Regions from separate parts of the Pedobacter terrestris genome, predicted to be linked through region 3. Evidence: riboswitches for the same ligand, from Rfam matches in the RefSeq annotation. Region 3 holds a riboswitch; each other region holds the start of a gene.

Region 1 (11,165 bases), 2.2 Mb from region 3:
ATTGTACCTTGTGCTGGCAGTTCTGCAATCGCTTTATCAATATCTTCATAAGCAGCTAAGCTTACGCCGGCATGCTGAAGTTTCTGTTGTTCCTCTCCTGATAATTTTTCTTTATTGATGAAGAGTGTTGCAGTTTGTTGTGTAATTAAAGCAAAGCTGAGTACAACCGGATTAAAACTTACATCTTTTCCTCTGATGTTAAAAAGCCAGGCCAAATCGTCAAGAGAAGAAATCAACTGAAAATCTGCCCGTTGGCGCTTTAATTCTTCACGCAACTCAGCAATTTTATATGAAGTAGATTTTCCGGTATATTTTTCGTCAATCAAAAATGCCGGCTGGCGTGGCAATTCTGGTCTGTCTGCCCAAATTGGATCAAGAAAATCGAAATTTTTCAATTGAATATTTTTCAGCGCAAATTGTCTGGTCAATAATTCGCCCAATAAAACCGATAAAAGGCGATCATTGCAGGCAACCACTGAGCCATCTGGTAAATTGTTGTTTAGCCAATCTATGTATTCTGGTGTATGCTGCACTTTGAGTTTCATCAATGCATAGCCAGAACCTGAAAGTTGTTCTTCCGCTTGTTCAAAATATCTAAAGTCCGTCCAAAGTCCGGCAAAGTCTTGAGTGATTACTAATGTACCAGCAGAACCCGTGAAACCTGAAGCAAATGGAATACATTTAAAATGATCGGGTAAATATTCGCTGATATGCGGATCTGCAGAAGGAATAATGTAAGCTGCAACGTGTTGTTTTGTCATTTGTTCACGTATTGCAGCTAACTTTTCGATGTAGGTCATGGTATTAATTTTAGTTGTGCAAAGGTATTGTTATCGGTCAAAAAGACGTCAGAAAGCCGTAATTTTTGCATTTTCCAACTTTTGAGTGGATACAATACGCATCGTTTAAGTAGCAATCGGATGTATTTCAATGGGAACTATTTTCCTTTGTTTATTTGCTTAATTCAGTTTGGTTCCTGGAGTAATTTCATAGGGTTCAGTTCCCGGCTCAAAAACTCTTGTTGATTCCGTTCCTTCAACAGAGATCTTTTCTCCAATTCTTCTAATCCAGTTTCCTTCGCGTAAGCCAACTACCTTAACATTGTTCTGTGTTAAAAACTCCATAATTCTGGTTTCACGCGTTTCGCCATTGTGCCGAAGATCCGGATTCGGATCTAAATAATGTGGATTCAGATTAAATGGGACCAAACCCATACAATCGAAACTGGATGGATATACAATAGGCATATCATTCGTTGTTTTCATATTAAGTCCGCCGATGTTACTTCCGGCACTGCATCCCAAATACGGTTTACCGGCACAAACATGATCTTTCAAAACAGACATAAGCTGCTGTTCATGCAAAATTTTAACCAATAAGAATGTATTGCCGCCACCAGTAAAAAAACCTTTTGCTTCATTTATTGCAGCCACAGGATTTTCAAACTCATGCAAACCGCGAACGCCAATGCCAATTGTTGCAAAAAAACTTCTTGCTTTTGCAGTGTAGTCATCATGAGAAATTCCACCCGGCCGCGCAAACGGAATAAAAACAATCTCTTCAATTCCGCTGTACAAATCAATTAGTTCTGATTGTAAATATTCCAGATAATTCCCTCCAAATAAGGTAGATGTTGATGCAAGTATAATGTTCATTCTAATAATTTGTTCTAATCTTCAAACAACTACAAATATACTCATCACAAATCTTTTGGCCATTCATCAAAGCAACGCGTTCAAAAAAAGTAAATGTTTATTAAAATTCCACAATCAATAGTCTATTAAAGACATAGATTTTATAGAAAATATTTTCGCTCGCCCAATTTGTTGCGTATCTTTGTATTCATTTACATAGATATCCCACAAATGAACATAAAATCCCTTTTGTTATTGGCCACAATTTCTGGCTTAACAATAACTGCTCAGTCGCAGAATATTTCCCAGGCTGATCAGAAAAAAGCATCAAAAACACGTACAAAAACTGCACTTGGCACTTGGCGCGGTGTTTTTAAAACCCGGCCGGATGTAGAAGTTCCTTTTAATTTTGATATTGAACGTAGTAAATCAAACACGGAACGTATTGTTTTTCGCAATGCGGAAGAACGTTTTGATGGCGGACAAGTGACTTACCGCGGAGATTCTGTTTTTGTACACCTAGATCAGTTTGATAATGAAATGGCTTTAAAGCTTTCTGGCGACTCTTTAACGGGAGTTTTAAGAAAACAGGGGCAGACCGAAATTACAACACCAATTACTGCAACCAGAGGAACCAATTACCGCTTTAAGCCAAACGGCGAAAAAGCACTTGCAGATTTTTCCGGCAAATATGATATCGTTTTTAAATCGGCTAATGGAACCGAAGAAAATGCCGTGGGCATATTTAAACAGATCGGGAACAAATTAACAGGAACGTTCTTACGCATTACCGGCGATTCCCGTTATCTTGAAGGAGCGGTAGAAGGCAATACTTTCTATCTTTCAAGCTTTATTGGTTCGGGTCCGTCTTATTTTAAAGGAGAATTTCTGGCAAACGGAACGCTAAATGGCGAAGTAATTTCTGCACGCGGAAACCAGCCTTTTAGCGGAGCAAAAAATGAAAATGCGGCGCTGCCAGATGCAAATAAATTAACTTTCCTGAAAGATGGTTACAAAACACTCGATTTTTCCTTTCCGGATGTAAACGGCAAAAAGATTTCGTTAAGCGATGAAAAATACAAAAATAAAGTAGTCATTTTAACCATTACCGGTACATGGTGCCCCAATTGTGTAGATGAGGCATCGTTCATCGCACCCTGGTATAAAGCCAATAAAAAACGTGGTGTAGAAGTAATCGCTTTACATTATGAACGCCAGCTGGATTCTGCCTACGTACGTAAAGTCCTTACACGTTTTCGTGAGAAATTTGGTGTACAGTACGATCAGTTAATTGTTGGAAAACCAGATAAGCAAGTTGTTGCAGAATCTCTACCAGCCTTAAAAAACTTCTTATCATTCCCTACTACCATTATCATCAACAAAAAAGGCGAAGTAGCGAAAATCCATACCGGTTACAGCGGGCCTGCTACGGGAAAGTATTATACAGATTTTGTCAGAGAATTTAATACCGAAATTAACCAACTGTTAAAAGACTAAATACTTTGGCTCTATTGCAAAAAAGGGTTTCTGAAGCTGTTCAGAAACCCTTTTTTGGTATATGACACAATGCATTAACTGCCCCAGTTTACTTGGATATTGTGTTTTTCTGCATAAACTTTGGCCTTATCCATCAGATTGGTAAACTGCTGATCGAAATTGGCTCCGTATTTCTCATCAATATTTTTGATGATCTCATTCTTCTCTTCGGCGCTGCCTTTCGTATCACAAAGCTTTGCGTATTTCTGGTACTCGTTTTTATATACCGGAAGTATAAGTGCGTATAAATTAAGCGAAAGCTGTTTAATTTCTTTTTCCTCGTCGTTAGAAGCGGTTAGGTTTTTAACTTTTTCTACAGCTTGATCCATATAGGCAATTTTGTTATTTACAAAGGTTTGCGCTTCATCGCCTTTCTTCTTGCTTGATGGAATATCTGGATACTCTTTGGTTTCGAGTTCAATATATCGTGCAAGGTTTGGACTGGCAAAATCAGTAAACATATTGCTGTTCAGCACGGCGATATCGAAAAACTTCTCCGGACTTTCTGGTATGGAACAGGAAGAAATAAAAAAAGACATAAACGCCGTAAGCAGTAGAACGGCGTTTCGAGAAAATGTTGGGGATGGCTTCGTCATATTATAATCTGAAATTTGTTAAAGCCGCTTAAATACAAATATTAAGCCAATGCCGGCGAGAGCGACTGGTTTTATTTGGGGCATAAAATGGAAATCTTTACCATTTCTTATGCAAAAGCCTGACTATCAATTGCGGCTACGCTTTAACAAAAATAAAATTGTATTTAACAGAATTAAGACTTTCGAAAAAGGTTTCGAGATTCTTGTTATACTAAAACAAACAACAGATTGTAAATATGCAACAGCAAGCATCTGTCGGAATTCTCATTCATGAACTCGGTCTTGCACTTGGTTTGTTTCCTGAACAAACACGCTTAGACAGAGACCAACATGTAGTTATCAACTGGAATAATATTGATGCGGCGTTTCAGTACAACTTTTATAAATATGACGCAACGTCGCGTCAGAATGGGACGTCAGTATCCGGAACAGATTACGGCTTGTTCGATTCCTGGTCAATTATGATGTACCCATCAAATGCATTTGCAATTGATCCAAACGTTCCCACAATTACAGATTTATTGGGAAATACATTCCAACCCAAATTAGTTATTTATCACAGACAGATGTAAGCGCAATCAATTATCTCTGTACACCATAAAAACCATCTTAGATATTGTATGCACAAAAAAGGAGTTTTGCCGATGGCGAAATTCCTTTGAATGGTGCTACTCTTTACCAGAATAAAATCTAACAAATCTGTTTCATCTTCCTGATTTCTGCAATCTGCCCTGAACTTAGCGTAAAAATGAAAAGCAAAAACTGATCATTCTCCTGTATCTCTATTTGGTCCACTTTACCAAAAATATTGTTGGGCAGTTCAATCATCTGTCCGGTTTTAATTTCCAACAAAGTTGATGTGGGCAAATCGTTATTTAACAATATCATATTCTATTAATCAGTTGTATATTTAGTTGTTTTGCAAAAATATTGCGCACAAGTATAGCATAAATTGACTAAACGATAGATACGCGACATCGTTTCTGGATAGAATTGCCTCAACAAACTCTACTCTACTTTCCAGTTGTTTGCGGATTACAAATTGTGGATAGTTTAATTGTATAATCTGCTTCAAGCGGTTCATTTGTTTGTGCCAAACGTTGAGAACCGGTATTCGCCGGACAGGCAATATCTCCTGCGGCATCGTAAACAATCACTTTTCCGCCAGCAACTAATTCTTTCGGAACATATACCTGAACACGCGTAATGGCATATCCTGAAGGGAAATAACGAATGTAATAACCGTCGGGATGTTTGGTCCAAATGCCGCTGGGTACATCAGAACGCGGAGGCGCCATACCAGCAATAATGGCATATTTTTCCATATCTGCGTAGCTGTAGTTTCCTGACGAAACCAATTGGCGAATATTATTTTCAGCTTCAAAAACAGCCCGAACACCAGATGGAAGTTGATCTTTTGCTTTCTCCATTACATCAAAAGGCAAAACACCAAGCGCGCCACCTTCCAATTGCGTAAGTTGTTTAGGCGTCAAAAGTTTTACCGCGGTTAATTTTACATCACCAGAATAATCAGAAAATCGAGTGCGTGCAATAATTGTCCACAGCAGCATTTGGATATGATGTTGCTCAACATCCTGGTGTTTTTCTGCACTCTTAATGATCGCCACAACAATATCTTCCTTTGATCCAAGTACCGGCGCATACATATAACCATCGCCTTTTGACGGGGCAAACGTTCCGGCTTTTAGACAATAACTTTTATTTTTCATTTCATACAATCCTTCACAAAGAATAAAACCGCCATCAGGATTTTTCGGAAGCTGATAAAGCGGCTGCACTTTCAAGGTGGATACAAAATCGGGCATCTTCTCGCCCACTCTGTTTACATCTTCAAAACTTGTACTGATTGCCGAAGGCTGTTTAAGAAATTTGTCTACGCCGAGTGCTTTTGCGCCCTGTGCAGTACCAACCTTTAATAATTTGTCTTTTAACCCGCCAAATTGTGCAAAGGCCGATTGCATAAAAATCAACAGAAAGACGGCGCTAAAAATAGATTTTGTTTTCATAGGAATGATTAGTATAAATTACACAAACATATATATTTAGTTCAGTAATAAACTAAATTCTGTTCCAGAATTTTCGACAGAATGAAATTATAACACTGAACAACAAATCATTACCTTATTTTCAAAATTTAATTTGGTCAATAAAAAATAAATTCAGACATTTGAAATATTATTTGGCGAAAGGCTAAATAAAAGTCAATCTAAACAGATTGATTTATAAAGAAGTGGCGAGAGACTGGCTCCGAGACCCACTGGCAACCCTCAGAAAGAGAAGGTGCCAATTCCTGACCAAATTACACGGTGTAATCTGGTGATATAAATTAAGACTGATGAATACATTAAATCTTCGATCGCAAAGCGAATCAATCCTTGAACAGAAATTTTTCTCTGAGACTTTATTGATGTGTTATAGCGCATCAATTACCCGCATGTGCTGTTGCATAGGGTAATTTGATAAATCTTCCTTTTTAGTTCTTCTTACAAAATTGGAAGGCTCTTTTGCAAAAGGGTACGCTTCATTGATTTGCACCCAAACGGTTTGGTTGCCTTCAAAACACAATATTCAATATTTTTTTTAAAACACGAAAATTATGTCTGCTTCATATAAATTTGAAACCTTACAATTGCACGCCGGTCAGGAAATTGATCCAACAACAGGCGCACGCGCAGTTCCTATATACCAAACCACATCATATGGATTTAACAATGCAGAACATGGCGCAAACCTTTTTGCGCTGAAAGAATTTGGGAATATATACACCCGAATTATGAATCCAACAAGTGATGTATTTGAAAAACGCATTGCTGCATTAGAGGGCGGAGTTGCTGCACTAGCAGTAGCTTCTGGCCAGGCTGCTCAGTTTATTGCATTAAATAACATATTGCAAGCAGGTGATCGTCTACTTTCTTCTTCTCACATTTACGGTGGAACTTACAACCAGTTTAAGGTTTCTTTTAAACGTTTAGGCATTTCAGTAGATTTTGCCAATCCGGATCAACCGGAAGAATTTGAGCAGAAAATAACCGATAACACAAAGGCCATTTACCTGGAAACGATCGGAAACCCGGCATTCAGCATTCCTGATTTTGAGAAAATTGCCGCCGTTGCTAAAAAATATAATCTTCCTTTAATTGTAGACAATACCTTCGGCGCTGCCGGATATCTGTTTCGCCCGTTAGAACATGGTGCAAACATCGTTGTAGAATCCGCAACAAAATGGATTGGCGGACATGGAACCACCATTGGCGGCGTAATTGTTGATGGCGGAAATTACAACTGGGGAAATGGAAAATTCCCACAGTTTTCTGAACCATCAGAAGGTTACCATGGATTGGTATTTAGCGAGGTTTTTGGTGAAAGTGGCCCTTTTGGCAATATCCAGTTTATCATCCGGGCACGCGTAGAAGGTTTGCGGGATTTAGGTCCTGCCCTTTCTCCATTCAATTCTTTTTTACTGCTTCAAGGGCTGGAAACTTTATCGCTTCGCGTACAAAGACATGTAGACAATACGCTTGAATTGGCCACATGGTTAGAAAATCATCCTTTAGTTAAACAAGTTGAGTATCCGGGATTGGCGAGCAGCAAATACAACAACCTGGCAAAAAAATATTTAAGCAATGGTTTTGGGGCGGTACTTTCTTTTGAACTTCAAGGCAAAAAAGTAGATGCTGCCAATCTGATCAATAATTTAAAACTGGTATCGCATCTGGCAAATGTTGGAGATGCCAAAACGCTGATCATTCAACCTTCGGCAACTACACATCAACAGTTAAGTGATGAAGAACAACTTGCTGCAGGTGTAAAACCAAATGCACTTCGGGTATCTGTTGGTATTGAGCACATCGACGATATTAAGGCCGATTTTGAACAAGCTTTCGCGGCTTTGCAATCCTAACCTTTGTTTAAAACACTCAACCTTTGCCCGAAAGGGGGCTAACAACAACGACAATAACATGCAACAAAATATAAATAACAATACAGAGAATACCAATGGGGAAACTTTAAGCTACAATTACCCAAAGGTTTTTAAACTGGAAAACGGCAAAAAATTAAGGAATCTTCAAATCGCTTATCAAACTTTTGGAAAGCTAAATACCAAGAAAGACAACGTAATTTGGGTTTGCCATGCTTTAACAGCAAATGCAGATGTGCTGGATTGGTGGGCAGGTTTGTTTGGCCAAAATTCACTATTCAATCCAAATGAGCATTTCATCATTTGCGCAAATGTATTGGGTTCACATTACGGCACAACAAATCCATTAAGTACAGATCCCGTAACTGGCAAACCGTATTATTTATCGTTTCCGCAATTTACCATCCGCGATTTTGTTTCTGCACATCAACTGTTGGCAGCACACCTGGGCATAGAACAAATTAAAGTTTTGATTGGCGGTTCTTTAGGTGGCCAACAATCTGTAGAATGGAGTATTATAGAACCAAACCGGATAGAAAACCTGATTTTAATTGCAACAAATGCGGTTCATTCGCCCTGGGGAATTGCTTTTAATGAAAGCCAGCGTTTGGCGATTACAACTGACAGAACTTTTTACGGAAACCAACCCAATGGTGGAAACAAAGGTTTGAAAGCAGCAAGGAGCATAGCCTTGCTCAGCTATAGAACTTATGAGGCTTACGGCCAAACTCAGGTAGAAAGTGTGAATGAAAAAACGGATAATTTCAGAGCTTCCTCTTACCAGAATTATCAGGGAGAAAAACTGACAAACCGTTTTAACGCATATAGTTATTATTATTTAACCAAAGCGATGGATAGCCACAACGTAGGCCGCAACCGAAAAAGTATTGCTGGCGCTTTACAAACCATTAAGGCGAACACTTTGGTTATTGGTATTGAAAATGATTTTCTTTTTCCGGTTTCAGAACAAAAATACCTTGCAGATCATATTCGCGATGCAGAATTTTCAATACTACATTCCAGCTATGGTCACGATGGTTTTTTAATTGAAACCAATGCATTAACCAATGTTATTGGCACTTTCCTTCGCGATAGCAACAACAAGAAAATTATTAAGCTTCAACATACAGCTTAAATTCCGGGCAATGGAAATTGCCGCAAACAACAAAAAAAAGGTAGCTGTAAAACGCTATCATAAAAGCATAAATTACAGTAATGAGCAAGAATTTAAAAATCGGTTTATTTGGTTTCGGAGTAGTTGGGCAAGGACTTTTAGACATTATACAAAGTCAGAACCTGAATCTTGAAATCATCAAAATCGCAATCAAAGACCCGAAGAAAAAAAGAACGTTAAATAGAGAACTGTTTACAACAGATCGAAATGAAATTTTACAAAATAGCGAAATCAATACCGTTGTAGAACTGATCAATGATGCCGATGCTGCATATGAAATTGTGACAACAGCGCTAAAAAATGGCAAAAACGTTGTGTCTGCCAATAAAAAAATGATTGCGACACATTTGAAAGAATTGGTAGAATTGCAACAACAACACGGCACATCTTTATTGTATGAAGGTGCGGTTTGTGGCAGTATTCCAATTATCAGAAACCTGGAAGAATATTATGATAACGAACTTTTCCATGCTTTAAGCGGTATATTTAATGGTTCATCTAATTATATACTTTCTAAAATTTTTAACGAAAACCAAAATTATGATGCGGCACTAAAAGAGGCGCAAGATTTAGGTTTCGCAGAAACCGACCCAATTTTGGACGTGGGCGGTTACGATCCGAAATATAAACTTGCCATTGCTACTGCCCATGCTTACGGATTATTTGTGAACCCGGATGCCATTTTAAATATCGGAATACAAAATCTATCTCAGCACGATATCCGTTACGCAAAAGAGAAAAATTTCAAAATCAAACTTGTTCCTACAGCCCGTAAGGTAGATACCAAACAAATTGTAACTTACGTATTGCCAAAGTTTGTAACAAAAGATGATTTCCTTTACAACGTAGAGAACGAATACAATGCCGTAACTGTACAAGCGGCATTTGCCGATAAACAGTTTTTTTTCGGAAAAGGCGCAGGCGGTCATCCAACTGGCGCAGCAGTACTTTCTGATATTGCCGCATTGCGATACGATTATCGATATGAATACAAAAAGTACCATCAGGAAAATGATGTAAAGCACACTGAAGATATTCTGTTGGAAGTTTACCTGCGTTATGCAGATGAAGATCTGGTAAAACTTTTAGACTTTGATCACATTAGTGAGCGATACGCTGCAAGTGAGTTTAAGTATGTTATCGGGACTTTAAAGCTCGAAAATCTAATTCAAAACCGAGATTTGCTACTCAATAAAGATGTATTTGTAGCTTATACCGGCCGCCAGATTTACAAAAAAGAAAGTACAGCCGAAGGCGTTTTTGCAGAAGCTGCCGCTGCCCTTTAGTTTTTAAAGGTTAAATTTTTATTTGTTTTGTTGTTAAGCATAAGGTTGGAGCGATTCCAGCCTTTTGTGTTTACACACTTTTATCCTAAAAATTTAAACGAAAATTGCCTCAGAAAACACTCGAAATGTACAAAAATTTCGCCCTGTTTTTTTACGCGAAAAAGCATATCTTTGCGCAAAGATGAAGCATATACGTAATTTTTGCATAATTGCACATATCGACCACGGGAAGAGCACCTTGGCGGATAGGCTATTGGAATACACTGCGACCATTTCGCAGCGTGAGGCGCAGGCTCAATTGCTCGATAACATGGATTTGGAACGCGAACGTGGCATTACCATTAAAAGTCACGCCATCCAAATGAATTATAAAGTTGGTGATCAAGAATATGTATTCAACTTAATTGATACCCCCGGACACGTAGATTTTTCTTACGAAGTTTCGCGTTCTATCGCTGCCTGTGAGGGCGCTTTACTAATTGTAGATGCTTCACAAGGTATTCAGGCGCAAACCATTTCCAATTTATACCTGGCTTTAGAGCACGATTTGGAAATCATCCCAATCTTAAACAAAATGGATTTGCCGGGTGCAATGCCAGAAGAAGTTAAAGATCAGATTATTGATTTAATTGGTTGCGATCGCGAAGATATTATCCCGGCTTCCGGTAAAACGGGAATGGGTATTCCAGAAATTCTTCAGGCAATAGTTGACCGCGTGCCGGCTCCGGAAGGAAACCCTGAAGGCGAGCTGCAGGCATTAATTTTCGATTCTGTATTCAACTCTTTCAGAGGTATTATTGCGTATTTCAAAGTAGTAAACGGCGAAATTAAAAAAGGCGATAAAGTTAAATTCATCAATACCGGCAAGCAATATCTGGCAGATGAAGTAGGGATTCTGAAATTGGACATGTCGCCAAGAAATGTGGTTAAAACAGGCGATGTTGGTTATATTATTTCCGGAATTAAAGAAGCCCGCGAAGTTAAAGTTGGTGATACAAT
Region 2 (11,165 bases), 190 kb from region 3:
CGGCATTTAAAACACATCAGAAAATACCAGCTTTTGAGAATGTTAATGTATATCCGCTGGTTGCTGATATTCTCGGACTGACTGATGAAGAAAGTATTGACGGAAAGCACGAAGTGCTGGCGCCGATATTGAAAAAATAATCGAAAATGTAAAAGGCCACAGAAATGTGGCCTTTTTAATGTCTAAAATACGGAGGAACGGATTTTCAAATGACTGAATGTTGGTATAGTTTGGGGATGATGATTAAAACGAATTAGGCATTGTTTACCTCGAAACCGCGGTAAGACAACATTTCTGCATTGTGCGATACAGTAAGGTTAAGCTTCATTCTCTCTATAATTTCTTTGGCATAAGCAATGTTGCGGTGAATGTCATTCATGCCTCGAATTTCGATTCCGCGCGCCATTAACTTAAATTTGCTGGGTTCAAACTTGTCTATAAATAGTTGCAAGTCTGTACTAATCTTGGTTGGATTATTTTCCATATTAGATCGTTCTTTGTTATGCTGCAAAGCAAAACAAAACGTTTTAACTTAAATGCCAGATCATGTTAAGTTATCAAGAAATGTGCAAAACGGCAGAGCCATTAATGAAACAAAAAAACGTTAAAAAGCTTTCTCGCCTGTCTCCAGATCTTCCAGCTTTTTAACAACAACCTCCAAACTTTTTCTAATAGTTGCCTGCACCAAAAAATCTTCCAAAACAATATTTCCCAAACGCTCGCGATTTCTCCAAAGAGAAATAAACACATCAGATAGAAGATCATACACATGCCTTTCAGACTTTGTAAGCTTATACGCGCAACTGGCCATTTTTTCCCAATAGCGTTCGTAAATTTCTTCAAAAGCAGACTCCTCTCCTTTTTTCAGCAAAAGAATTAATTCAGGATCTAAATGTTTGTCTTTAGCAGCCATCTAATGCATTATTTCAACTTGCTGTGCCGGCGACCATATGCAAAGTAAAAAGCAATACCGATTGCCATCCAGATAAACAGTCTGATCCAACTTTCTAGTGGCAAACCTGTCATCAGAAAAACGCAGACGCCAATACCTAAAATCGGTACAAAAGGTACACCCGGAACTTTAAAAGGACGCGCAAGTTCTGGCTTTTTGTACCTCAAAATAATTACACCTAATGCAACTAAAGAAAAAGCAAAGAGTGTACCGATGCTCACCATGTGGCCCAAATCGGAAATTGGCACGAAACCCGCTAATGCGCTAACAAAAACCAAGAAGAATAAATTGCTTTTATAGGGTGTTTTGAACTTGGAATGAATATCGCTAAAAAATGCAGGCAATAATCCATCTTTAGACATGCTGTAAAATACCCGCGATTGTCCCATTAGCATCACTAAAATTACCGACGTGTAACCGGCAAGAATGGCAATAATTAACGCGCTATTCAAAAAACTGTATCCGGTTACAGCAAATGCTGTTGCAGCCGGACTTGCATCGCCTTTAAACGCTGTGTAAGGAACAAGACCAGTCATCACATGGGCAAATACAACGTATAGTAACGTTGCCACCAATAACGAACCGATAATCCCGATTGGCATATCGCGTTGCGGTCTTTTTGCTTCCTGCGCAGCAGTAGAAACGGCATCAAAACCAATAAAGCCAAAGAATACAACAGCGGCTCCACGAACAATACCGGACCAACCAAAATGGCCAAACTCTCCGGTGTTTTCCGGGATAAAGGGATTATAATTTGAAGGATTAATGAACGACCAGCCAAGGGCGATAAACAATAAAATTACACTGATCTTCACTATCACTAGAATAGTATTTAAACCTGATGATTCTTTTGTTCCTTTAGCTAAAATTAAGGAGAGTAAACTTACAATAATAACCGCTGGAAGGTTAATTATACCAACCTGGGCCATTGTCCCATCAGCAAGTTTTACCGCGTCAAATGGCGAAGCCGTTAATTCTGGAGGCAAATGAATGTGAAACTGTGCGAGTAATTTATTGGCATAACTAGACCAGCTTACGGCAACTGTGGCCGAAGCGAGTGCATATTCCAAAACCAAATCCCAACCAATAATCCAGGCCATAAATTCGCCTAAAGTGGCATATGTATATGTATAAGCAGAACCGGCAACCGGAATCATGGAGGCAAATTCTGCATAACATAAGGCACAAAAAGCGCAGGCTACCGCAGCAAGTGTAAACGATAAAATTACCGCCGGACCAGCATTTTCTGAAGCGACAATACCTGTTAAGGAAAATATACCGGCCCCAACAATTGCGCCTATACCCAATGCAACAAGTTGTATTGGGCCAAGACTGCGTTTCAAGGAGCCATTTTGTGTAGATTGCTGTTCTTCTATCAGCGATGAAATTGATTTTTTATTAAACATGTATTCTGTATTTTCTGATTATCCGTTAATGCGGATTACCAACCTTTTATTGCACTTCCTTTAAATGCTTCTTTTGCCGCTTGTTCTACCTCTGCAGATTGATACGCTTTCACAAATTTCTTCACCTTCTCTTCGTTTTTATTGTCTTCTCTCGCAACAATTGCATTTACATAAGGAGAATTTGCATCTTCTACAAAAAGACCATCGCGTGTAGAAATTAGACCTACCGGAGCCGCAAAAGTATTGTTGATTACCGCAATAGTTACATTTGCATCATCTAAAGCTCTTGGTAATTGTGGCGCTTCCAGCTCCAGAATTTTCAGTTTTTTAGGGTTTTCTACCACGTCATTTAGTGTTGGCAATAAACCTACATCTGCTTTAAGTTTTATTAAACCGGCAGATTGCAGCAACAGTAACGAACGTCCGCTGTTGGTTGGATCGTTAGGAATAATTATGGTACTCTCTGCTTTCAGCTCATCTAGTTTTTTAATTTTTTTAGAGTACGCTGCAATTGGGTAAACAAATGTATTGCCTACAATGGCAAATTTGTAACCGCGTTGTTTCGCCTGAACATCCAGATAAGGTTTATTTTGAAAAGCGTTTACATCAATATCGCCCTGACTTAAAGATTCATTTGGCATCACATAATCACTAAACTGGACAAGTTTTACCTCGAGGTTGTATTTCTCTTTTGCAACGCGTTGGGCAACCTGTGCAACAGTATATTCCGGACCTGTTTCTACGCCAACTAATAAATGGTTTGGATCATTTTTACGATCGTTTCCGCAAGCGCCAATCAACATGGCTATAGCCAAAATCACCGTGCTCAGCATTATTGTATTTTTCATTTTCATTATTTTTTATGTTATTTTCTGTGGTCGTAGTGTTTTGATAATCGATCGCCGATAAACTGAATCAGAAAAACAATCATTACCAACAGCACCAAAACCGTATTCATGACTAAACCATCATAACCAATATATCCGTATTGATATCCGATTTGGCCAAGTCCGCCAGCACCAACTGCGCCGCCCATTGCAGAATAGCCAACCAAAGTAATTAGCGTAATAGAAGCGCTATTCACAATTGCAGGTAAAGCTTCTGGCAAGAGTACTTTAAGAATTATTTGCATAGGTTTTGCACCAAGTGCACGTGCGGCTTCGATTAACCCGTGCGGAATTTCGAGCAGGCTATTTTCTACCATTCGCGCAATAAATGGCGCCGCGCCAATACTTAATGGAACCAAAGCTGCTTTTACACCTATTGATGTACCTACAATGGCGCGCGTAAAAGGAATCATCCAGACAATTAGAATAATAAACGGAATAGATCTGAAAATATTAACCAATACAGATAAAACCCGATTGGCTGTTCGGTGTGCTAAAATCTCTCCTTTACGGGTAATGAAAAGCAGCACACCGGTTGGCAGCCCCAATATGAAACCGAACAAGCCGGCAAAAACAGTCATCACCAAAGTTTCCAACGTGCCGTAGAGCAATAAATTAATCATAGAATTAGACATAACCCAAAACCTCCGTTTTTATATGATGGTTTTTATAATAGGTAAGCGCTTGTTCATGCGCCTGTGCGCTTCCCTCCGCCCTGAGCAAAATTGTTCCGTACTGAACTGAACCTGCATTTTCCAGCTGTGCAGACAAGATGTGATTTGTAATGCCATACAGTCTGGTCACTTCAGATAGTGCAGCAGCACCTGCAGAATCTCCATTAAAATTGAGCTGCAATAACGGATTTTCACCTTCTGATTTGAGCTTTATACGGTATTCTTCCGGAAGAGAAACCTGGATAGACGATGCGATAAACTTCTGTGCAAGTGCAGTTTTGGGGTGACTAAAAATATCGGCTACACTGCCTTGTTCAATCAGTTTACCATTGCTAATAATGGCCACTTCATCGCAAATAGATTTAACTACATGCATTTCATGTGTAATCAGTAAAATGGTAATTCCGAAACGTTCGTTTACGGCTTTTAGCAAATTGAGTATAGACGTGGTCGTTTCTGGATCAAGTGCACTTGTGGCTTCATCGCAAAGCAACACTTTCGGACGCACAGCCAGAGTTCTGGCGATGGCTACACGTTGCTTTTGCCCGCCAGAAAGGCTTGCAGGATAATCGTTTTGTTTGGCTTCTAAATCTACAAATTGCAGTAACTCTGAAACCCTTTCCTTAATTTTTGATTTTGGTGTACCAGCTAGTTCAAGCGGAAAAGCAATGTTATCAGAAACCGTTCTGGATGATAACAGATTAAAATGTTGGAAAATCATCCCAATCTGCCGTCTGGCAATTGCCAATTCTGTTCTGGTTAACTTCAAAAGGTTTTGTCCATCAATAATTACCTCGCCAGAAGTTGGTATTTCTAATAAATTCGCACAGCGGATTAAAGTACTTTTGCCTGCTCCTGATGCACCAATTACGCCTGTGATCTGACCTTGCTTTACATGGAGCGAAATATCAGAAAGTGCAGTAACCTGCTTGCTCCCTTCCCCAAAAGTTTTCGTAATGTTTTGTAGTCTGATCATCTTTAATTCATTTCTTTTACCAGTTAAAAATTTTTACGTCTTGAACGTGCTGGCAAAGAATCGGCAAATATATACAATCCCTACAGGAAAAGTAGTCTTAATCTTGTAAGATATTCGTTTTTGCGTACTCTGGTTACTTTATTTGCAAAGTTTCAACAGATAAAAAAAGTTGAAATGCCATTACAATGCCCACATGCTACATTTCTGCCAGTTAAAAACTAAGCGACGAAATTCATCGCCGCTTAGCAGTTGGTTTGGTGGTATTAGTCTAGTTAATGGTTACGAGAAATATTTTAATAAAACTAAGCAGACCGCAAAATCGATTCAAAATCCTGCTGACGTGCATATTGCTGAATTACAGCAAGTACTTGATCAATTTCATGTTCGGTATTGTATCGGCTAAAAGAAAACCGAATGGTATTGCGTTTATTTTGTGCTTGCAATGCAGAAATTACATGAGAGAGGCCATTACCAGAGCAAGCGCTTCCGCCAGAAGCATAAATATCGGAGAGATCTAAATGCTGTAGTAAATTGCCATTACTTACCCCATCCGGTACCGAAATACTCAATACTGTAGAAAGACTTTTATCTATCTCAGCAGAATTTCCATTAAATGAAAATTCACCGTAAGCAGATAAACCGGCAATTAATTTTGCTTTCAAATGTTTTAAATGCTGTTCGTATTCATCCAATTTCAAATACGCTTCCTGAAAAGCAGCAGCCATCCCCAAAATTCCGGCTACATTTTCCGTTCCGGCGCGTTTCCCATTTTCCTGAGCGCCGCCGGTTATTAAGGTTGTTAATTGCTTTGGCAATCGGCTATACAAAAAACCTGTTCCTTTTGGGCCGTGAAATTTATGTGCCGAGCCGACCAGAAAATCTGGTGTCATTTGCCTTACATCATACCTAAAATGCCCCATAGTTTGAATGGTATCGCAATGGAAAACCGCGCCGTAATGTTCTGCCAGGTCGGCTATTTCATAAATTGGATTGAGGTTTGCAATTTCATTATTACCATGCATCAGCGAAATCAGCACTTGCTCTGCTTGTGCATCCAGCAAACGATCCAGTTCTTTTAAAGACAGATTTCCCTTTTCATCATTGGATAAAAAAACGAGTTTAATTAACCCATCGCGTTCGGCTCTTTTTAATGTATTTAAAACCGCATGATGCTCTAAGCGCGAAGTAATAACCACTCTTATTTTTTGCGTATAAATTGCAGAAAGTATGGCCATATTGTCTGCTTCGGTACCGCCAGAGGTGAAAAAAATATGTTCTGGAGATGTATTCAACCAATCGGCAATTTGACTTCTGGATTGTTCAATTGCTTGCCGCGCATGCCTTCCTGCGGCATGTGCAGATGATGGATTTGCAAATTCGTGAAAAAAGTAAGGTTTCATTTCTGCAAACACTTCTGCAGATAATGGCGTTGTAGCCGCATTGTCCAAATATATGCTCATTGCTTAAACTTTAGTGCAAACACTTACGCAGAAACAGCTTCCTCTCTTATCTATCCCATTTTCAGGGAAGGATTTAGCACCTTATTTGGCAACAGGTTGCTTAGACGTCAACGGGCCTTTCCCTCAGTCTTTCTGGATAAGTATGTATAACAAGCGTAAAATTAAAAAATTAAACTACTATTCCTATAGATTTTATATGTTAAATTTTACTTTTGGATTTTAGGAATTACAAATTCGGCCTTTGAACAACCGTGAAGACGGTTTTACGTTTTAATAATGTCCAATACAATTTCCGCAACTGCGGATAAAAATCTGATATACAGCATGAATCAACATTTTATATCGAGCTATTCCAGGCATTCTGACGACTATGAAAAATATCGGCCGGGATATCCCGAAGCAATCCTGACTTATCTGGAGCAAAACATTTCGTTAAACCGAGAAAAATCGATTGCTGATGTAGGCTCCGGAACGGGAATTTTTACCGAACTTTTGTTAAAGAAAAATTACCGGGTAACGGCGATAGAGCCAAATGCAGAAATGCGGGCAAAAGCCGAGAATAAACTTGCTTCTTACACCGGCTTAACAAGCGTTAATGCAAGTGCAGAGCAAACAACACTGGCAGATAATAGTGTAGATTTAATTGCTGTTGCACAATCTTTTCATTGGTTTCATCCGGAGCAAACGCGGCAAGAATTTAAAAGAATTGCAAAGCCTGGCGCACACCTTTTACTCATTTGGAATATCTTGCAACAGAGAAGTTCATTTTTACAAGATTATCAGCGTTTAAAAGATAAATACACCAGCAAAAAACCTTATCAGGAGAAAATAAACATTTCGGTGATCGACCAGTTTTTGGATCCTAAACTACGGATTGAACAAGAGGTTTACCACAGCAGGCAACTGGATAAAGATGGATTACTGGGTTATTTTAGATCAGCATCTTACGCTCCGCTGCAAGGAGACGAAGATTACCCAACGCTGGTTCAGGAACTGGAAGAAATTTTTGAACGCCACCAGCGCAATGGCTTTGTAAAACTGGAATATGATGCTAAATTATTTCTGGCGCCGCTGTTATAACCTCTGGTATTTTTAACCAATAAAGCCGGACAACCTTAAAAGGTTGCCCGGCTTTTATATTTCCAAACAATTTTAGATACCTAATCTGGCCTTTCGTTGTTGTAAATCTGCGTTACTTCATCAGTTGATAAAGCTTTATTGTAAAAGCGGATATCATCTAACGCACCTCTGAAATACGCGGCACCAGAATAATAAAACGGACTGCTGCTATCTGTAAAATTCAAGATCGCTTTTGGCAGAATCTGCCCGATGGCTAAATTCACCGGCGTTTCTAATGCGAAAGCAGAACCCGCTGCAGTTTCTGTACGGGTTTGAACGCCATCTACATAAAATGTTATCGCACCGTTTCCGGCGGTTACTACTGCATGGTGCCATTCGCCAACCACCATTTTACCTGGATTGCTATCGCGATCGTAAGTTGCAGCATTTGTCTTCAATGTCATAAATAAAAAATTATCCGCCTGAAGCTGAAATTTGAATCCATTCCATTTGTTTAAAGAAAGCATATAATTATCGGCTGCAGAGGATTTGGGTTTAACCCACAAACTAATACTCAATACTGCCGGATTAAGCGCTGGGCTATAAGGCACTTCTACATATGCGCCATTATCAAAGTCGTAAGCATTACCAGATTGCCCGAAACGATCTGTTGTGGCAACAGGCAATACGCCACCATCAGAATGGTTGGTTTCGGTTCCAATAATTCCACTCATTAATGTACCATTATGGCCATTTACTGTTGCATCTTTTGCATTTCCGTTAAATAACCATTTGGCTACTAAACTTTCTGGTGCAACTTCTTGTATCTCTCTTTCGTCAAATGCAAGCGCTGCGCGCCTTAAACTTGCAATGGCATTATTAACTTCTGCTTGTGTAAATTGCCCGGAAGTAACTGTTGTAGCTAAATCTATTGCAGTTTTCAAATCTACTCTTGCTTGGCGCGGAAACTGACCAATGTCATTTCCTTCTGCACTGTTCTGATAAACGGTATTGACAGAATCTACCAACTGGCTTAAAGAAGTTTTGTTTGAACCGTAATCTGGTTGTATTTCATTGTTTTTGCAAGCCGCAAATGCAATAAGTGCAACCACGATGAGAAAATATTTAACTACTGTTTTGTTTTCTTTTTTCTTCATGATCCAATTTGCATTAAAGTTTATTATTGGAATTTAATTCCGTTTGTGGTATCGGGAAAAATCTGTTATTGGTAAAATTAAAGTTTGGTGCGCCTGGCCGTATCGCAGTTTCTGCGTAGGTTTGTCCATAGCGCATTACATCGAAAAAGCGTTGAAATTCTAGTGCTAGTTCTGATCGGCGTTCGCGGCGAATTAAATCGCGCAATTGAGTCTGATCGGTAACCGTAATTGCAGGCAACAATCCGGCAGGTGCCGTACCACTATAATTGTTTCTTGCACGTGTTCTTACCGTATTCAAAGGAATCAAAGCGGCTGCGCCCTGGCCAGATTCATTTAAAGCTTCAGCTTTCACCAATAAAAGGTCGGCCAGGCGAATTGCTTCGTAATTTAAACTTCCATCGTTCTTCGTTGTTGTGGGCACTTCACTGGTAGATTGAACATGTTTTTTTGATAAATAACCGGTTGTAGACCATGAGGCATCAAAAGTATTATCGAAATATGCATCACCAGCTTTGGCAATCGTCAAATTTAAGCGCGGGTCATTACTTTCAAAATTATCTACCAAACTTTGTGTTGGATAATATACCCCGGCACCATTCAAAGCACGTGGTGCAAACCAATAATTTAGTGAATTGCCCTGCAACGGTTGCGCGCCCCGGATATGCCAAACAGTAAAAATAACCTCACTATTGGTTTTGGCTGAGGCATTAAAGTTGTCTATGTAATTTGCTGTTAGCGAATAACCCAAAGCTTCTACCTGTTGTACATATTGAACTGCCTCTGTATATTTTTTCTGAAAAAGCGATGCTTTTGCCAAAAGTGCCAGCGCGGCACCTTTTGTTGCTCTGCCGTTATCGGACGCATCTGTCCATCGCTCTGGCAACGCTGTTGCAGCTTCGGTAAGGTCTTTTTCTATTTGAGTGTAAACCTGCGCCTGTGTTGATGCAGCCAAACCAGCCTCTGCAGAGGTGGTCACGGCAAGCCGCAATGGTATATTTCCATAGAAATTCGTTAATATAAAATAATAATATGCCCGAAGAAATTTCGCCTGTCCTAAAATCTGTGTGCGCACAGCTTCGGTTACATTGGCATTGCTTTCTGTTAAGCCATCTGTTATTACATTACATCGATTAATCCCATCATAATACCGACTCCAAAGAGATTGTACCGCAGCATTTCCGGGCAAAACATTGTATAAATCTATTGCAGTGTAATCTGCCTGTTCTCCGGCATTGCCTCCAATAATTACATCATCTGTTGCTACATCTCCAAGTACCCAAAGTGGATTTGCAGCGCCATCTGTAAAGGTAAGTGGAATATAGGCCGCATTTACGGCTGTTTCTGCAGTTGCATCGTTACTAAACAAATCTTCATTAGAATAATAACCTAGGGCAGGCTGATCCAGAAATTTTTTGCAACTACTGGCCGATACAATGCAAATCAGCGCGAATAATATATAATGTTTTTTCATCAGATTAGAAGTTTAGGTTTAAACCAAGTGTGTATACCCTTGCAGATGGATATGTTCCCCAATCTATACCAACTGCTCTTACGCCATCGCCCTGGCTATTGCTGCTGGTATAGATCTCCGGATCTAAACCTGTGTATTTGGTAAACGTTAATAAATTTTGGCCACTTGCATACACACGCATAGAAGCAATTTTTAGCGCAGTGAGCACCTTAGGACTAAACGTATATCCGATTTGGACATTTTTTAGCCTCAGGTAAGAACCATCTTCAAGAAAACGGGTAGATGGTCTTTTGTTGTTGGTAGATGAAGCAGAGCTCCACGTTAACCTCGGAAACTGATTTGTGCTGCCTTCGCCATTCCAACTTCCAGTAGCAACCCGTTCGGTGATGTTGAATGCGCGATAGAACCCTTCACTATCTGTTGCGATCTGATTGTATAATTTATTTCCATAAGCACCTTGAAAAAATATGCTTAAATCAAATTGTTTCCATTTTAGGTTTCCGGTAAACCCATAAGTAAATTTAGGTATTGGGCTGCCTGCAAATTCGCGGTCATTTTCATCAATCACACCGTCGCCGTTGGTATCTTTATATTTTACATCTCCCGGCTGTATACCTTCGCCCTGGTAAGCGCTGGTAAAAATCTCTAAATCATTCTGAAATATACCTTCCATTGGCAAAAGGTAGAATGATCCAATTGGTTGCCCAACGGCTGTACGTGTAGCGTAATATTCATTGTCGATTCTTCCACCTACAATTGGAGAACCCGCAAGTGAAAGTACCTCATTTTTTAATGTGGCAATATTGCCACTTACGTCAAAACTCCAGTCTTCAGAAATGTTTCCACGATAAGAAAGTTGAAGTTCTAATCCTTTGTTCCGTACTTTACCGGCGTTGATATATGGACTTGCACCACCGCCTGCACTTGGTGGAAGCGGATTCGCAAAAAGAATATTAGAATTGTCTCTGATAAAGTAATCGGCAGTTAATTGAAGCCTGTCGTTAAAAAAACCTACATCTAAACCAAAATTGGTTTGTGTACTTGTTTCCCAGGTAATGTTGCTATTTCCTCTGGAGGTAAGTGAATTTCCGATTACAGATGTACCGCCGAAAGGATAAAAACC
Region 3 (11,165 bases):
ATGTTCCACCTCCAGTTCAAGCGGAACTTTTTCACCATCTGTTTTTAATGAATATCTTAAAATATCGGTTAATATCATAAGTCCTTCTGCCAGATTATCATCTAAGGCGAGTGTTTTGGTATAGAAAAAACTTAATGTATTGTATAAAAAATGCGGACTCAGTTGTTCCTTCAGAAACTGGTTTTCAATTTCCAAACGCTGCTGTTCCAAAACAGCAATATTTCTATTCTTCTTTATACTGTCTACCGCGAACCAAAAACCCAGTGCGTAGATAAAGTATTCAAAGAATACATATAGGCAAAAATTAAAAAAAGCCGGGTGCAGAAAAGAATCAAACGGTTTTTTTAGAATGTTTAAGTCAGATACGCCTTTGGAAAGGTATCTGAAAAAGCAAAATAACAACAGGGATAAAAAGAAATACAGGATGCCGAACATCCGCTTTTTTTTATCCCTGAATGAGGGAATAACCCAATAAACTAAAGCATAAAATAATGCAACGGCCATCAAATGGCCGATCAGCAAATCTTTAAACTGAAATCTTGCCTTAAAAGTAAAATAATACATAATGATTGCATAGGATATATAAAGTGTCCAGCAAGCAATATGTATTATTACGTTTTTGTATTTACGAAATTTTGTCAATTACATTGGTATTAAAGAGAAATTATCCCTCCGGTTAATATTGTTTCTAATGTTACTCCTGTAGTTCTGGATTCTGTATTTGCAGTTGTTGTACGAAGAATATCCTCTCCCCCACCGATAATACTGCTCATACCTTGTTGATCCAATAATACGATCGTTTTTTTGTTAAAAAATAATTTCTTTGTTGGCTGAGTGTTAATTGTTTTTTTCATGTCGTTTGTTTTTTTATAAAGGTAATTTCTTTCATTACATCACCCTCATATTTTACACCGATTGGCAAATTGTATGTACAGTTTTAAAAAAACAAGAGATGTAAGCCCGTTTTTAGACCTGTACACTTTTCAGTTTCAATAGATGTAAAAGAGGCTTTCCCCGAGAAAAGCCTCTTTCTTTAACTAAAGATTTCAATATAGATAATCATTTCGCTGATAGAAAATAAATCAAAACATTTTAGCTGATTACCTTCATTTTTCTAGAACACCCAGATTGGGAATAAGGAATTTTTTTCTAAGTGTGTGAGATACGAAAAAATAAACCAATACATACTGTCACAGCAAGACGTTTGTTGCCACATTGTGGTGCAAATAGCTAAGCCGTGTGCCGTTGTTGTGAATAATTAAAAAATTGCTTTTGCAATCCGTTTGGTTTGTTCGGGTTTGCCCATTGTATAAAAGTGTAAAACCGGAACGCCAAAATCCATCAGTTCTTTACACTGTTTAATCATAAACTCCGTTCCAACTTCACGAATATCGGCAGCTGTTTTTGCATGCTCAACAGCGTCACTCAAATCATCAGGAATATCGATATGGAAAATTTTCGGCAAAGCAACCAACTGTTTCGCGGTACTGATTGGCTTTAGTCCTGGAATGATAGGAACATGAATATCATTTTCGCGGCATTTTCGTACAAAATCAAAATATTTCTGATTGTCAAAAAACATCTGCGTTACGATAAACTCTGCGCCCATATCTACTTTCTTTTTCAAATACTTAAAATCGGCGTTTAGGTTCGGTGCTTCAAAATGTTTTTCAGGATATCCGGCAACGCCGATACAGAAATCACTTCTAAACGTCTCTACATCTTCATGCAAAAATTTACCTTCATTATGATTTTTAATGTGTTCAATCAACTCCGTTGCGTAGCAATGGCCGCCTTTGGTTGGTATAAAAGCGGCATCGGCCTGGCGTGCATCTCCACGTAAAGCCAACACATTATCTATGCCCAGAAACTGAAGATCAATAAGCGCATTCTCCGTCTCTTCTTTGGTAAATCCACCGCAAATTAAATGCGGAACAGCATCAATTTTATATTTATGAATAATTGCTGCACAAATTGCAATTGTTCCGGGGCGCTTACGATACGATACTTTTTGCAATAATCCATTCTCTTGTTCCTTGTAGATATAATCTTCGCGAAGCGAAGTGACATCTATAAAAGGTGGTTCAAACTCCAGCAGAGGATCAATTGCATCGTAAACCCATTGTATACTTTGGCCTTTAATTGGTGGTAAAAGCTCAAAAGAGAACAAGGTTTTACCTTTCGCATTATTAATATGGTCTGTAATTTTCATAGTCAAAGCCTAAAAGGGGCTTGGGTATTTAGTGTATCAATATAGTGGAAAAATTTTTTTCCTTTTGTTTTAATAGGCCAGATTCGGGCTTAACCAACGTTCAACTTCTTCAACTGGCATATTTTTTCGGATGGCATAATCTTCGATCTGATCTTTGGTAATTTTGCCCAAACCGAAGTAACGCGATTGCGGATGAGCAAAATAAAATCCGCTTACTGCCGCCGTTGGATACATCGCATAACTTTCTGTTAAACGTAAACCAATTTTTGCCTCAGCATCTAAGAGCTCAAATAAAGTACCTTTTTCTGTGTGTTCCGGGCAGGCTGGATAACCGGGTGCTGGTCTGATGCCTGCATATTCCTCTTTAATCAGTTCCTGGTTGCTCAGATTTTCATCTTGAGCATAACCCCAAAATTCTTTCCGAACACGCTCATGCATACGCTCTGCAAAGGCTTCTGCCAAACGATCGGCAAGCGCCTTAACCATAATGCTGTTGTAATCGTCATGGTTGGCTTCAAATGCATTCACCAATTCATCAATTCCAATTCCGGTAGTTACGGCAAAACCGCCAAAATAATCTTGTATTCCACTTTCTTTTGGCGCGATGAAATCAGACAATGCGTAATAAGGTTGCCCATCTACTTTTTCGGCCTGCTGGCGAAGCGTATGAATAGTTTGGTGTCGGATGCCGGAAGTCGGAAGTCCGGCGCCTGTCAGCAAAGTTCCATCCTCAGTCTCTTGACTTCGGACTTCCAGAACAATATCATCGCCAACAGAATTTGCGGGCCAAAAACCAATTACACCTCTTGCAGTAAGTAATTTTTCATCTACAATCCTATTCAGCAAAACCTGTGCATCATCAAATAGTTTCCGGGCTTCATCACCAACATTCTTATCGTCGAAGATTTTCGGATAACTTCCGCGTAGCTCCCAGGTATGAAAAAACGGCGTCCAATCTATATATGGCACCAATTCCTCCAGCGGATACTCATCAAAAACCCGTGTACCTGTAAATACCGGAACCGGAAGATTCTGATCAAACTCTATCTTAAATTTATTGTTGCGTGCTTCTTCAAGTGTTTTAAATCGCTTATCAGAACGTTTATTCAAATGGGCTTCACGTGCTTTATCGTATTCTGCTTTTATGCCGTCAATATAATCGCCGCGAGTTTCCGGATTCATCAACGTGCTGCAAACCGTTACACTTCTTGAGGCATCTAAAACATGTATCGCCGGACCAGAATAATTTGGTGCAACTTTAACTGCTGCATGAATGCGTGATGTTGTGGCACCACCTAAAATTAATGGAATCGTGAAATTCTCGCGCTCCATCTCTTTTGCAAAATGGACCATTTCATCCAGTGATGGTGTAATTAATCCGCTTAATCCAATAATATCTGCATTAATTTCTTTGGCTTTTTTAATGATATCCTGAGCAGGCACCATTACGCCCATATCTACAATTTCGAAATTATTACAAGCCAGCACTACGCCTACGATGTTTTTGCCGATATCATGAACATCGCCTTTAACCGTGGCCATCAATACTTTTCCGGCCGACGAGTTTTGGTTCTGATCCGGGTTATCCAGCTTTTCCTGCTCAATAAAAGGTAATAAATAAGCAACGGCTTTTTTCATTACGCGGGCAGATTTTACCACCTGTGGAAGAAACATTTTACCTGCGCCAAAAAGATCGCCTACAATATTCATTCCATCCATCAAAGGGCCTTCAATCACCTGAATCGGGCGGGCATATTTTTGTCTGGCTTCTTCAACGTCATCGTCCAGATATTCAATCAAGCCCTTAACAAGGGAATGAGACAAACGTTCTTCTACTGTTCCTTTACGCCATTCTTCATTTTTAACAATTTCTTTGCCTTTAGATTTTACGGTTTCTGCAAATTCTACAAGGCGTTCTGTTGCGTCATCCCTTCTGTTTAGCAGCACATCTTCTACGCGCTCTAAAAGTTCTGGCGGTATTTCCTGGTAAACTTCAAGCATCCCGGCATTTACAATGCCCATATCCATACCGGCCTGGATGGCGTGGTATAAAAATGCAGAGTGCATGGCTTCTCGAACCACATTATTTCCTCGGAAAGAAAATGAAATATTGGAAACACCACCACTTACCTTGGCATAAGGTAAATTCTGTTTGATCCAACGTGTGGCATTAATGAAATCAACAGCGTAATTATTGTGTTCTTCTAAACCAGTAGCTACAGTAAGAATATTCGGATCAAAGATGATGTCTTGCGGAGGAAAACCAACGCCATCAACCAGGATATCGTAACTGCGTTTACAGATTTCTATTCTTCTTTCATAATTATCGGCCTGGCCTTTTTCATCGAATGCCATTACGACAACGGCTGCACCGTAAGTTAAAATCTTACGCGCACTTTCAATAAATTTCTCTTCCCCTTCTTTAAGTGAAATAGAATTTACAATTCCTTTGCCTTGCAAACATTTTAATCCGGCTTCGATTACACTCCATTTTGAAGAATCGACCATGATGGGCAATTTGGCAATATCAGGTTCTGATGCAATGAGGTTTAAAAACTTGGTCATTGCTGCTTCAGAATCCAACATACCTTCATCCATGTTCACGTCAATCACTTGCGCACCACCTTCTACCTGCTGACGGGCAACCGCAAGTGCAGCTTCATAATCGCCGCTTAAAATCAATTTAGAAAACTTCGGAGAACCCGTAATATTGGTTCTTTCGCCAACATTTACGAAAATGCTTTCTGGCGTAATGGTTACGGGTTCTAATCCGCTTAACCGCATATTAGGCAGAGCCGATGGAATTTTACGAGGTTCTGCTTTACGTGCATTTGCCGCAATACAGCCAATATGATCCGGCGTTGTACCACAACAGCCCCCTACAATATTTACAAATCCAGATGCGATAAAATCATCTACCAAATGTGCAGTTTCATGCGGTTGCTCGTCATATGCCCCAAACTCATTTGGTAAACCGGCATTTGGATAAGCAGAAACATAACATCCGGCTTTTGCCGCAAGTTCTTCAATATGCGGCCGCATTTCTTTTGCACCTAAAGCACAGTTAAAACCAATACTTAATGGTTTTGCGTGCATAACAGAATTCAGAAAAGCTTCGGCAGTTTGCCCGGAAAGGGTTCTGCCAGAGGCATCTGTAATGGTACCGGAAATCATAATTTCCAGTTTACGGCCAATCACAGCCTCGTATTGTTTAATTGCCGCAATGGCAACTTTTGCATTTAAGGTATCAAAAATGGTTTCTATAAGCAAAACATCAGAACCGCCATCTACCAATCCGCGAACCTGTTCATAATAAGCATCAAACAGTTCGTCGTAACTAATGGCACGGAATCCGGGATCATTAACATCAGGAGAAAGAGAAAGTGTACGGTTTGTTGGCCCAACTGCACCTGCAACAAAACATACCCGATCTGGATTTTGCTGCATAAATTCTAACGTTGCTTCTTTTGCAATACGTGCGCCTTCATAACTCAGTTCATAACTAAGTGCCTCCATCTGGTAATCGGCCATAGAAATACGCTGTGTACTAAACGTATTGGTTTCGATAATATCTGCACCACTTTGCAAATATTCCAGGTGGATTTGTTTAATCACATCCGGGCGTGTAATGTTAAGCAAATCGTTATTGCCTTTCACATCACTGGGATGATCTTTAAAACGCTCCCCTCTAAAATCCTCTTCTGTTAAGCTGTATCGCTGGATCATTGTGCCCATTGCACCATCAATCACCAGAATACGCTTTTCTAATTCTTCTCTTATACTCATTTGTTCGTAGTAGTAAGTAGCGAGTATCAAGTACCAAGATTTTCTTGATTTATTAATACAGGCGTTCGGACGATAGCAATCAAGACAAGCTCATCAAACTTGATACTTGATATTAATACCCGATACTTAAAAAGGCTTATTTAAAAAGTTGGTACACGATTGTACTCCTAAACTTATCTGTTCCCGTATTAAAAACCGAGATAGAATTTAGCACCTTGTTGGCACAGGTTGCTAAGACTTCGTTGGGTCTAATCCCTCCGTCTTTCTTAATAAGCATACAAAAATGCAACAAAGCTACATCATTTCCAAAATTTATCACCCCCATGCCAAATAAAATTACACAGCAGCCATACATTCCTTCATTCATCAATATATTATTCTGAACAAAAAATTGACCCTTGTAAAAAAATACTGACACATAAACACAAATCTTGATACTCTATATTTTAAAACTAACTTAGTAGTATATCTTAAATAAACACGCATATGAAAAAACTAATCATTGGATTATTCCTTCTTTACGGAGGATTTTCCGCCTACGGCCAAATTAACGTAGAAGAACCTGAGTACATTGGCGAAGCCGTTTATGTATCGCCAGAGAACGCTGTTACACCTTTAGAAAAAGAAGCCGTAAAAGTACAGGCCAAAGCTGGTGCATCATTATTGATTACTGGAATTGGAAAGGTAAAATCGAAAATGGTCATAGAGGGCAATTCTTCTCCTGTAAAGTTACCGGCAGTAGCGCCGCTAACGTTTATTGTGAAAAGCTTCGATAATAAATCAGACCCTTTATCCATTATCAGCATTGTGAAGTTTGAAGCAACGAGCAGACAACGAAAATCTGAACTCAGTTCTGTCGGAACATTCTCCGGAGCTTCAACAAACAACCAAAATTATATCCCATATAAGTCCAAAAAGTATAAAGAAAGTTCATATCAGTTAAATATTCCTGGTTTAGATCCGGGAGAATATGGAATCATCGTTTCAAACCCAAATGCACTTGCGAACAGCAATACCATTGTGGCTTGTTTCGCAGTAGAATAATTGAAATGATTTTGCACAAAAAAAAGCGATATTCAATTGAATATCGCTTTTTTTATAGCTTTTAATATTGCTTATTTTCTTCCACCGAAAATCCTTAAAAGAGATAAGAACAAATTAATGAAAGTAATATATAGAGTAAGCGCTCCCATTATTGCAAGTTTTTTGCTGTCGTTAACACCAAAAGCATTGCCGTCTTCATCCAATCCTTCCCCTATTTTCTTTAGTTCCTGCACTTTATAAGCTGTCAGCGCGGTGAAAATTGCCACGCCGAAAAATCCCATAATATAGCCTAAAGTGGAGCTTCCTATAAACATGTTGATCACGCTAATAATGACCAAACCGATCACCCCAGCGAAAAGAATAGGGCCAAATTTACTTAAATCAGTATTAGTAGTATACCCCATAATTGCCATTACCGCAAATATTGCTGCAGCTGCTCCAAAACTTATCACTACCGATGGCAGAGAATAAGTCAACAAGATGAAGCTCAACATAATGCCAGTTAGCACAGAATAGAGAATAAACACGCCAATCAAAGATTGATAAGACATCGATTGCATCCTTGCGCCCATTAAAAATACAAGCCCCAGAGGTGCAAATATTGCTATATATCCCAATACTGTGAATCCTGCTTTACCCGTGTTGGGATTATAAGAAACGAGATAATCCATAACGGCAGGTGTACTCGCTATGAAATATGCCGCAAACGTCGAAATGACTAAAGCAACGAACATCCACGAGAATACATTTCCGAAAAAACGTTTTGAAGCAGATTTCCCCTGTACAAAAACGCTGTCTTTCTGATATTGATAATTTTGTTGTTCCATTGTATGTTGTGTATTTAATAATATAAAAATAATCTTTTAGTTTAACCTTTTTGTCAACTGCTCTTCAACTTTTTTAAAGAACTGCAAAGGTTTTAATGTTCTCCAGGGCATTTCATCAAAGGCACCACCGAAGTTAATATAGTAATCGATGTTGTTTTCCTTAAACTCGCGGATAACGTGCTCCTGAAAATTAACACCAACAATCCAGCCATCTTCAACTTCCTGAAACCATTCTTCATAATAACTGTCGTCAGAGGCGTGGAAATTCAGTACGTTTTCGCCAATCAGGATAAATTTTGTAATGCCTTCATCCATCATCAGCTCCAAAATATCTCTTTTTAATAGCATGATATCGTTGTTAATGGCATCATTCCATTCTCCAATCATTTCAATAATGGCGTAAGACCGATCATAATCGGTAAAAAGAACCTTTAAATAAAGTGTATTGGATCCAAATTCATCCCATTGGGGATGCAATAAGAAATTGTAAATCTGTTTATCGAAATACAACTCTGAATATTCTGTATTGTAAAAAGGAGAACGTTCATCTTCTGCTGAGATGTATTCATCTCTCCATTGGTAATAGGGTTCAATCTCGTGCATGAGTTATCTTTTGATTTCTGATCAACGGATTTAGATAGCCCGAAGCCGTAAATCTAAACTCGTGATCTATTTTAATGTGGTTCCTGCTGGCCGGCTTCTACCGCTTTACGTACACTTCCATAACGGTTTAACAACTCTGCGGCTTCGTTGTAAGCGATATTCAATTCATCGGCAACCATCTGTGTTCCGCGGTCAACCAGTTTATTATTGGTTAACTGCATATCCACCATTTTATTACCTACTACTCTACCCAGTTGAACCATTACGGTGGTACTCAGCATATTTAAAACCAATTTCTGCGCGGTACCCGATTTCATACGTGTAGAACCGGTTACAAACTCAGGGCCAACTACAACTTCTACAGGGAAATCAGATTCTGCAGCAATCGGTCCGCCCGTATTGCATACAATACAACCTGTTAAAACGCCAGCTTTGCGTGCCATTTGTAAGCCACCAACAACATAAGGTGTAGTACCAGATGCAGCTAAGCCCACCAAACAATCTGTCTCATTAATATTAAATTCTTGCAAATCATTCCAGGCTTGCTCCGCGTCATCTTCAGCAAACTCCACTGCCTTACGGATGGCACCATCTCCTCCGGCAATAATACCCACAACCCAATCAAACGGAACTCCATAAGTTGGCGGACATTCTGAAGCATCAACTACCCCCAAACGGCCGCTAGTACCTGCGCCGATATAGAATAAACGGCCGCCTTTTTTCATCCGTTCTGTTACGGCAACAGTAAGTTTCTCTATTTGAGGCAAAGATTTTTCTACGGCATATGCAACCGTTTTATCTTCATTATTAATGCCCTGCAAAACTTCCAATACCGACATCTGTTCGATGTGGCTGTAATTAGATTCCTGCTCGGTAACTCTGTTCATAAATTTAATTTTGATAAAAATCGGTAAATTCTTTCTAAAAATCTGAGTAAAATTTCAAAAATATACATTGATTCAAAGAAAGCAAAAAATACGAACCTCAATTTATACGTAAAATTGGAAACAAAACCATAGAAAATGGGGTTAAAAAATAGATCAAACCGCTAATTTTCATAAATTTGCGGTAACGCTATGAAAAAGAATACCCGATATAACCTGTTAATTGCCCTGACTTATTCCATCATACTTATTGTTGGGATGGTTTTAGGCATTAAATTCATTAAAGATCAAGGGTATGGTGTGCAAAAAAGTCCTCAACTGGCAACAAACAGCGATGAAAAGCTGAATGAAATTCTTCACATTATCAATAAAAATTATGTGGATGAAATCAATACCGATTCTTTGCATAATCTTTCTATTGACAGCGTTCTGCATCAGCTCGATCCACATAGTGTTTATTTGCCTCCAACCGATGCGCAGGATATGACAGATAATCTTGAAGGTAATTTCGAAGGTGTAGGTATTGAATACTATATGCTGAATGACACCATGATGGTTACCGGCCTAGTGAAAGACGGGCCAGCTTCTCAGGCAGGCATTAAACTTGGCGATAAAATTCTGGCAATAGACTCTACTTTTGTAAGCGGCAGAAAGCTGGAAAAAAGTCAGCTTAGCGGCCGTTTCAGAGGGAAATCGGGTACTGGAGTGGGTGTAACTTTGATTCATACAGGCAGTACACAACCACAAAGGCTAATGGTTACCCGCGGAAAGGTAAATGTAAGCAGCATTGATGCGACTTATATGATCAATAATGAAACGGGCTATATCCGGATCAGTAAGTTTGGCGCCAATACCGATGCTGATTTTGCAACAAGTGCCAATAACCTGAAGGCAAAAGGCATGAAAAAGTTGATCTTAGATTTACGGGATAATGGTGGCGGATATTTTACCGCAGCAACCGGATTGGCAGATCAGTTTTTACCAGAAAACAAGCTTATTGTGTTTACACAGGGTAAACACGAACCCAGAACGGATTACATGTCTACCGGTACCGGAACATTTCAAAACGGTAAACTGGCCATCCTCATTAATGAAAACACGGCTTCAGCCAGTGAAATTGTTGCTGGTGCGATACAAGATCTTGGTCGAGGCGTAATTATTGGTCGCCGTTCTTTCGGTAAAGGATTGGTACAGGAACAATTTGCTTTTGAAGATGGTTCTGCACTCAATTTAACCATTGCGAGGTATTATACGCCATCTGGAAAAAGCATTCAAAAATCTTACAAAAAAGGATACGATGCCTATAAACACGAGCTCGACGACCGAATGATGGATGGCGAATTGACTGGCGATCATACATCATTTCGAGATTCAGTAGAAAAGGCCGAAGGTGTTTCTACACCACTGGTAAAAAGAACCCGTCCAATTGGTGGTATACAGCCTGATATTTTTGTAAAATTAGATACAGCGGGTTACAATAAAACCTATAGCACTCTGGTAAGTAGAAAAATACTGTCGGATTATGTATTCAATATCCTGACCAATAAATACAATGCCGCATACGTAGAAGCGAACATCAATACGTTCAATTTCGGCGATAATGATTTTAAAGATTTTCTTGCCTTTATTCAGCGGAAAAATGTTCAGGTCGATCGCGCGCAACTGAACAACTCTAAAAATGTAATTTTGAATGACCTTAAAGCATTGCTTTGCAGATATTATATGGGTGATGTTGGTTATTACAGAGCGGCCAACCAAAATGACAATGTCGTAAAACAGGCTTTGGTTAGTTTACAATAATCGTTTTTC

What was found. Region 3 has a riboswitch for S-adenosylmethionine ahead of metH (methionine synthase). Riboswitches for the same ligand answer to the same signal wherever they lie in the genome.
Region 1: another riboswitch for S-adenosylmethionine. It lies ahead of ACJVDH_RS10300 (O-acetylhomoserine aminocarboxypropyltransferase/cysteine synthase family protein); the one in region 3 lies ahead of metH (methionine synthase).
Region 2: another riboswitch for S-adenosylmethionine. It lies ahead of ACJVDH_RS02060 (cysteine desulfurase family protein); the one in region 3 lies ahead of metH (methionine synthase).

Annotation. Positions count from the first base shown of each region.
Region 1 is NZ_CP180264.1:2,415,001-2,426,165, forward strand. Features, by position in the region: gene ACJVDH_RS10265 (aminopeptidase P family N-terminal domain-containing protein) at 1-800, opposite strand, end outside; gene pepE (dipeptidase PepE) at 960-1,655, opposite strand; gene ACJVDH_RS10275 (peroxiredoxin family protein) at 1,866-3,131, shown strand; gene ACJVDH_RS10280 (hypothetical protein) at 3,206-3,766, opposite strand; gene ACJVDH_RS10285 (M12 family metallopeptidase) at 3,994-4,338, shown strand; gene ACJVDH_RS10290 (hypothetical protein) at 4,457-4,654, opposite strand; gene ACJVDH_RS10295 (hypothetical protein) at 4,780-5,793, opposite strand; SAM riboswitch class I at 6,005-6,115, shown strand; gene ACJVDH_RS10300 (O-acetylhomoserine aminocarboxypropyltransferase/cysteine synthase family protein) at 6,384-7,688, shown strand; gene ACJVDH_RS10305 (homoserine O-acetyltransferase family protein) at 7,747-8,841, shown strand; gene ACJVDH_RS10310 (homoserine dehydrogenase) at 8,922-10,166, shown strand; gene lepA (translation elongation factor 4) at 10,348-11,165, shown strand, end outside.
Region 2 is NZ_CP180264.1:444,662-455,826, reverse strand. Features, by position in the region: gene ACJVDH_RS02095 (alkaline phosphatase family protein) at 1-140, shown strand, start outside; gene ACJVDH_RS02090 (hypothetical protein) at 254-484, opposite strand; gene ACJVDH_RS02085 (RNA polymerase sigma factor) at 605-913, opposite strand; gene ACJVDH_RS02080 (amino acid permease) at 922-2,358, opposite strand; gene metQ (methionine ABC transporter substrate-binding lipoprotein MetQ) at 2,394-3,206, opposite strand; gene metI (methionine ABC transporter permease MetI) at 3,224-3,880, opposite strand; gene metN (methionine ABC transporter ATP-binding protein MetN) at 3,873-4,895, opposite strand; gene ACJVDH_RS02060 (cysteine desulfurase family protein) at 5,198-6,355, opposite strand; SAM riboswitch class I at 6,399-6,498, opposite strand; gene ACJVDH_RS02055 (class I SAM-dependent methyltransferase) at 6,632-7,435, shown strand; gene ACJVDH_RS02050 (LamG domain-containing protein) at 7,516-8,571, opposite strand; gene ACJVDH_RS02045 (RagB/SusD family nutrient uptake outer membrane protein) at 8,585-10,042, opposite strand; gene ACJVDH_RS02040 (SusC/RagA family TonB-linked outer membrane protein) at 10,047-11,165, opposite strand, start outside.
Region 3 is NZ_CP180264.1:254,889-266,053, reverse strand. Features, by position in the region: gene ACJVDH_RS01325 (sensor histidine kinase) at 1-564, opposite strand, end outside; gene ACJVDH_RS01320 (class I lanthipeptide) at 654-854, opposite strand; gene ACJVDH_RS01315 (methylenetetrahydrofolate reductase) at 1,259-2,212, opposite strand; gene metH (methionine synthase) at 2,282-5,998, opposite strand; SAM riboswitch class I at 6,169-6,274, opposite strand; gene ACJVDH_RS01305 (hypothetical protein) at 6,485-7,042, shown strand; gene ACJVDH_RS01300 (Bax inhibitor-1/YccA family protein) at 7,114-7,869, opposite strand; gene ACJVDH_RS01295 (hypothetical protein) at 7,906-8,472, opposite strand; gene murQ (N-acetylmuramic acid 6-phosphate etherase) at 8,544-9,359, opposite strand; gene ACJVDH_RS01285 (S41 family peptidase) at 9,549-11,156, shown strand.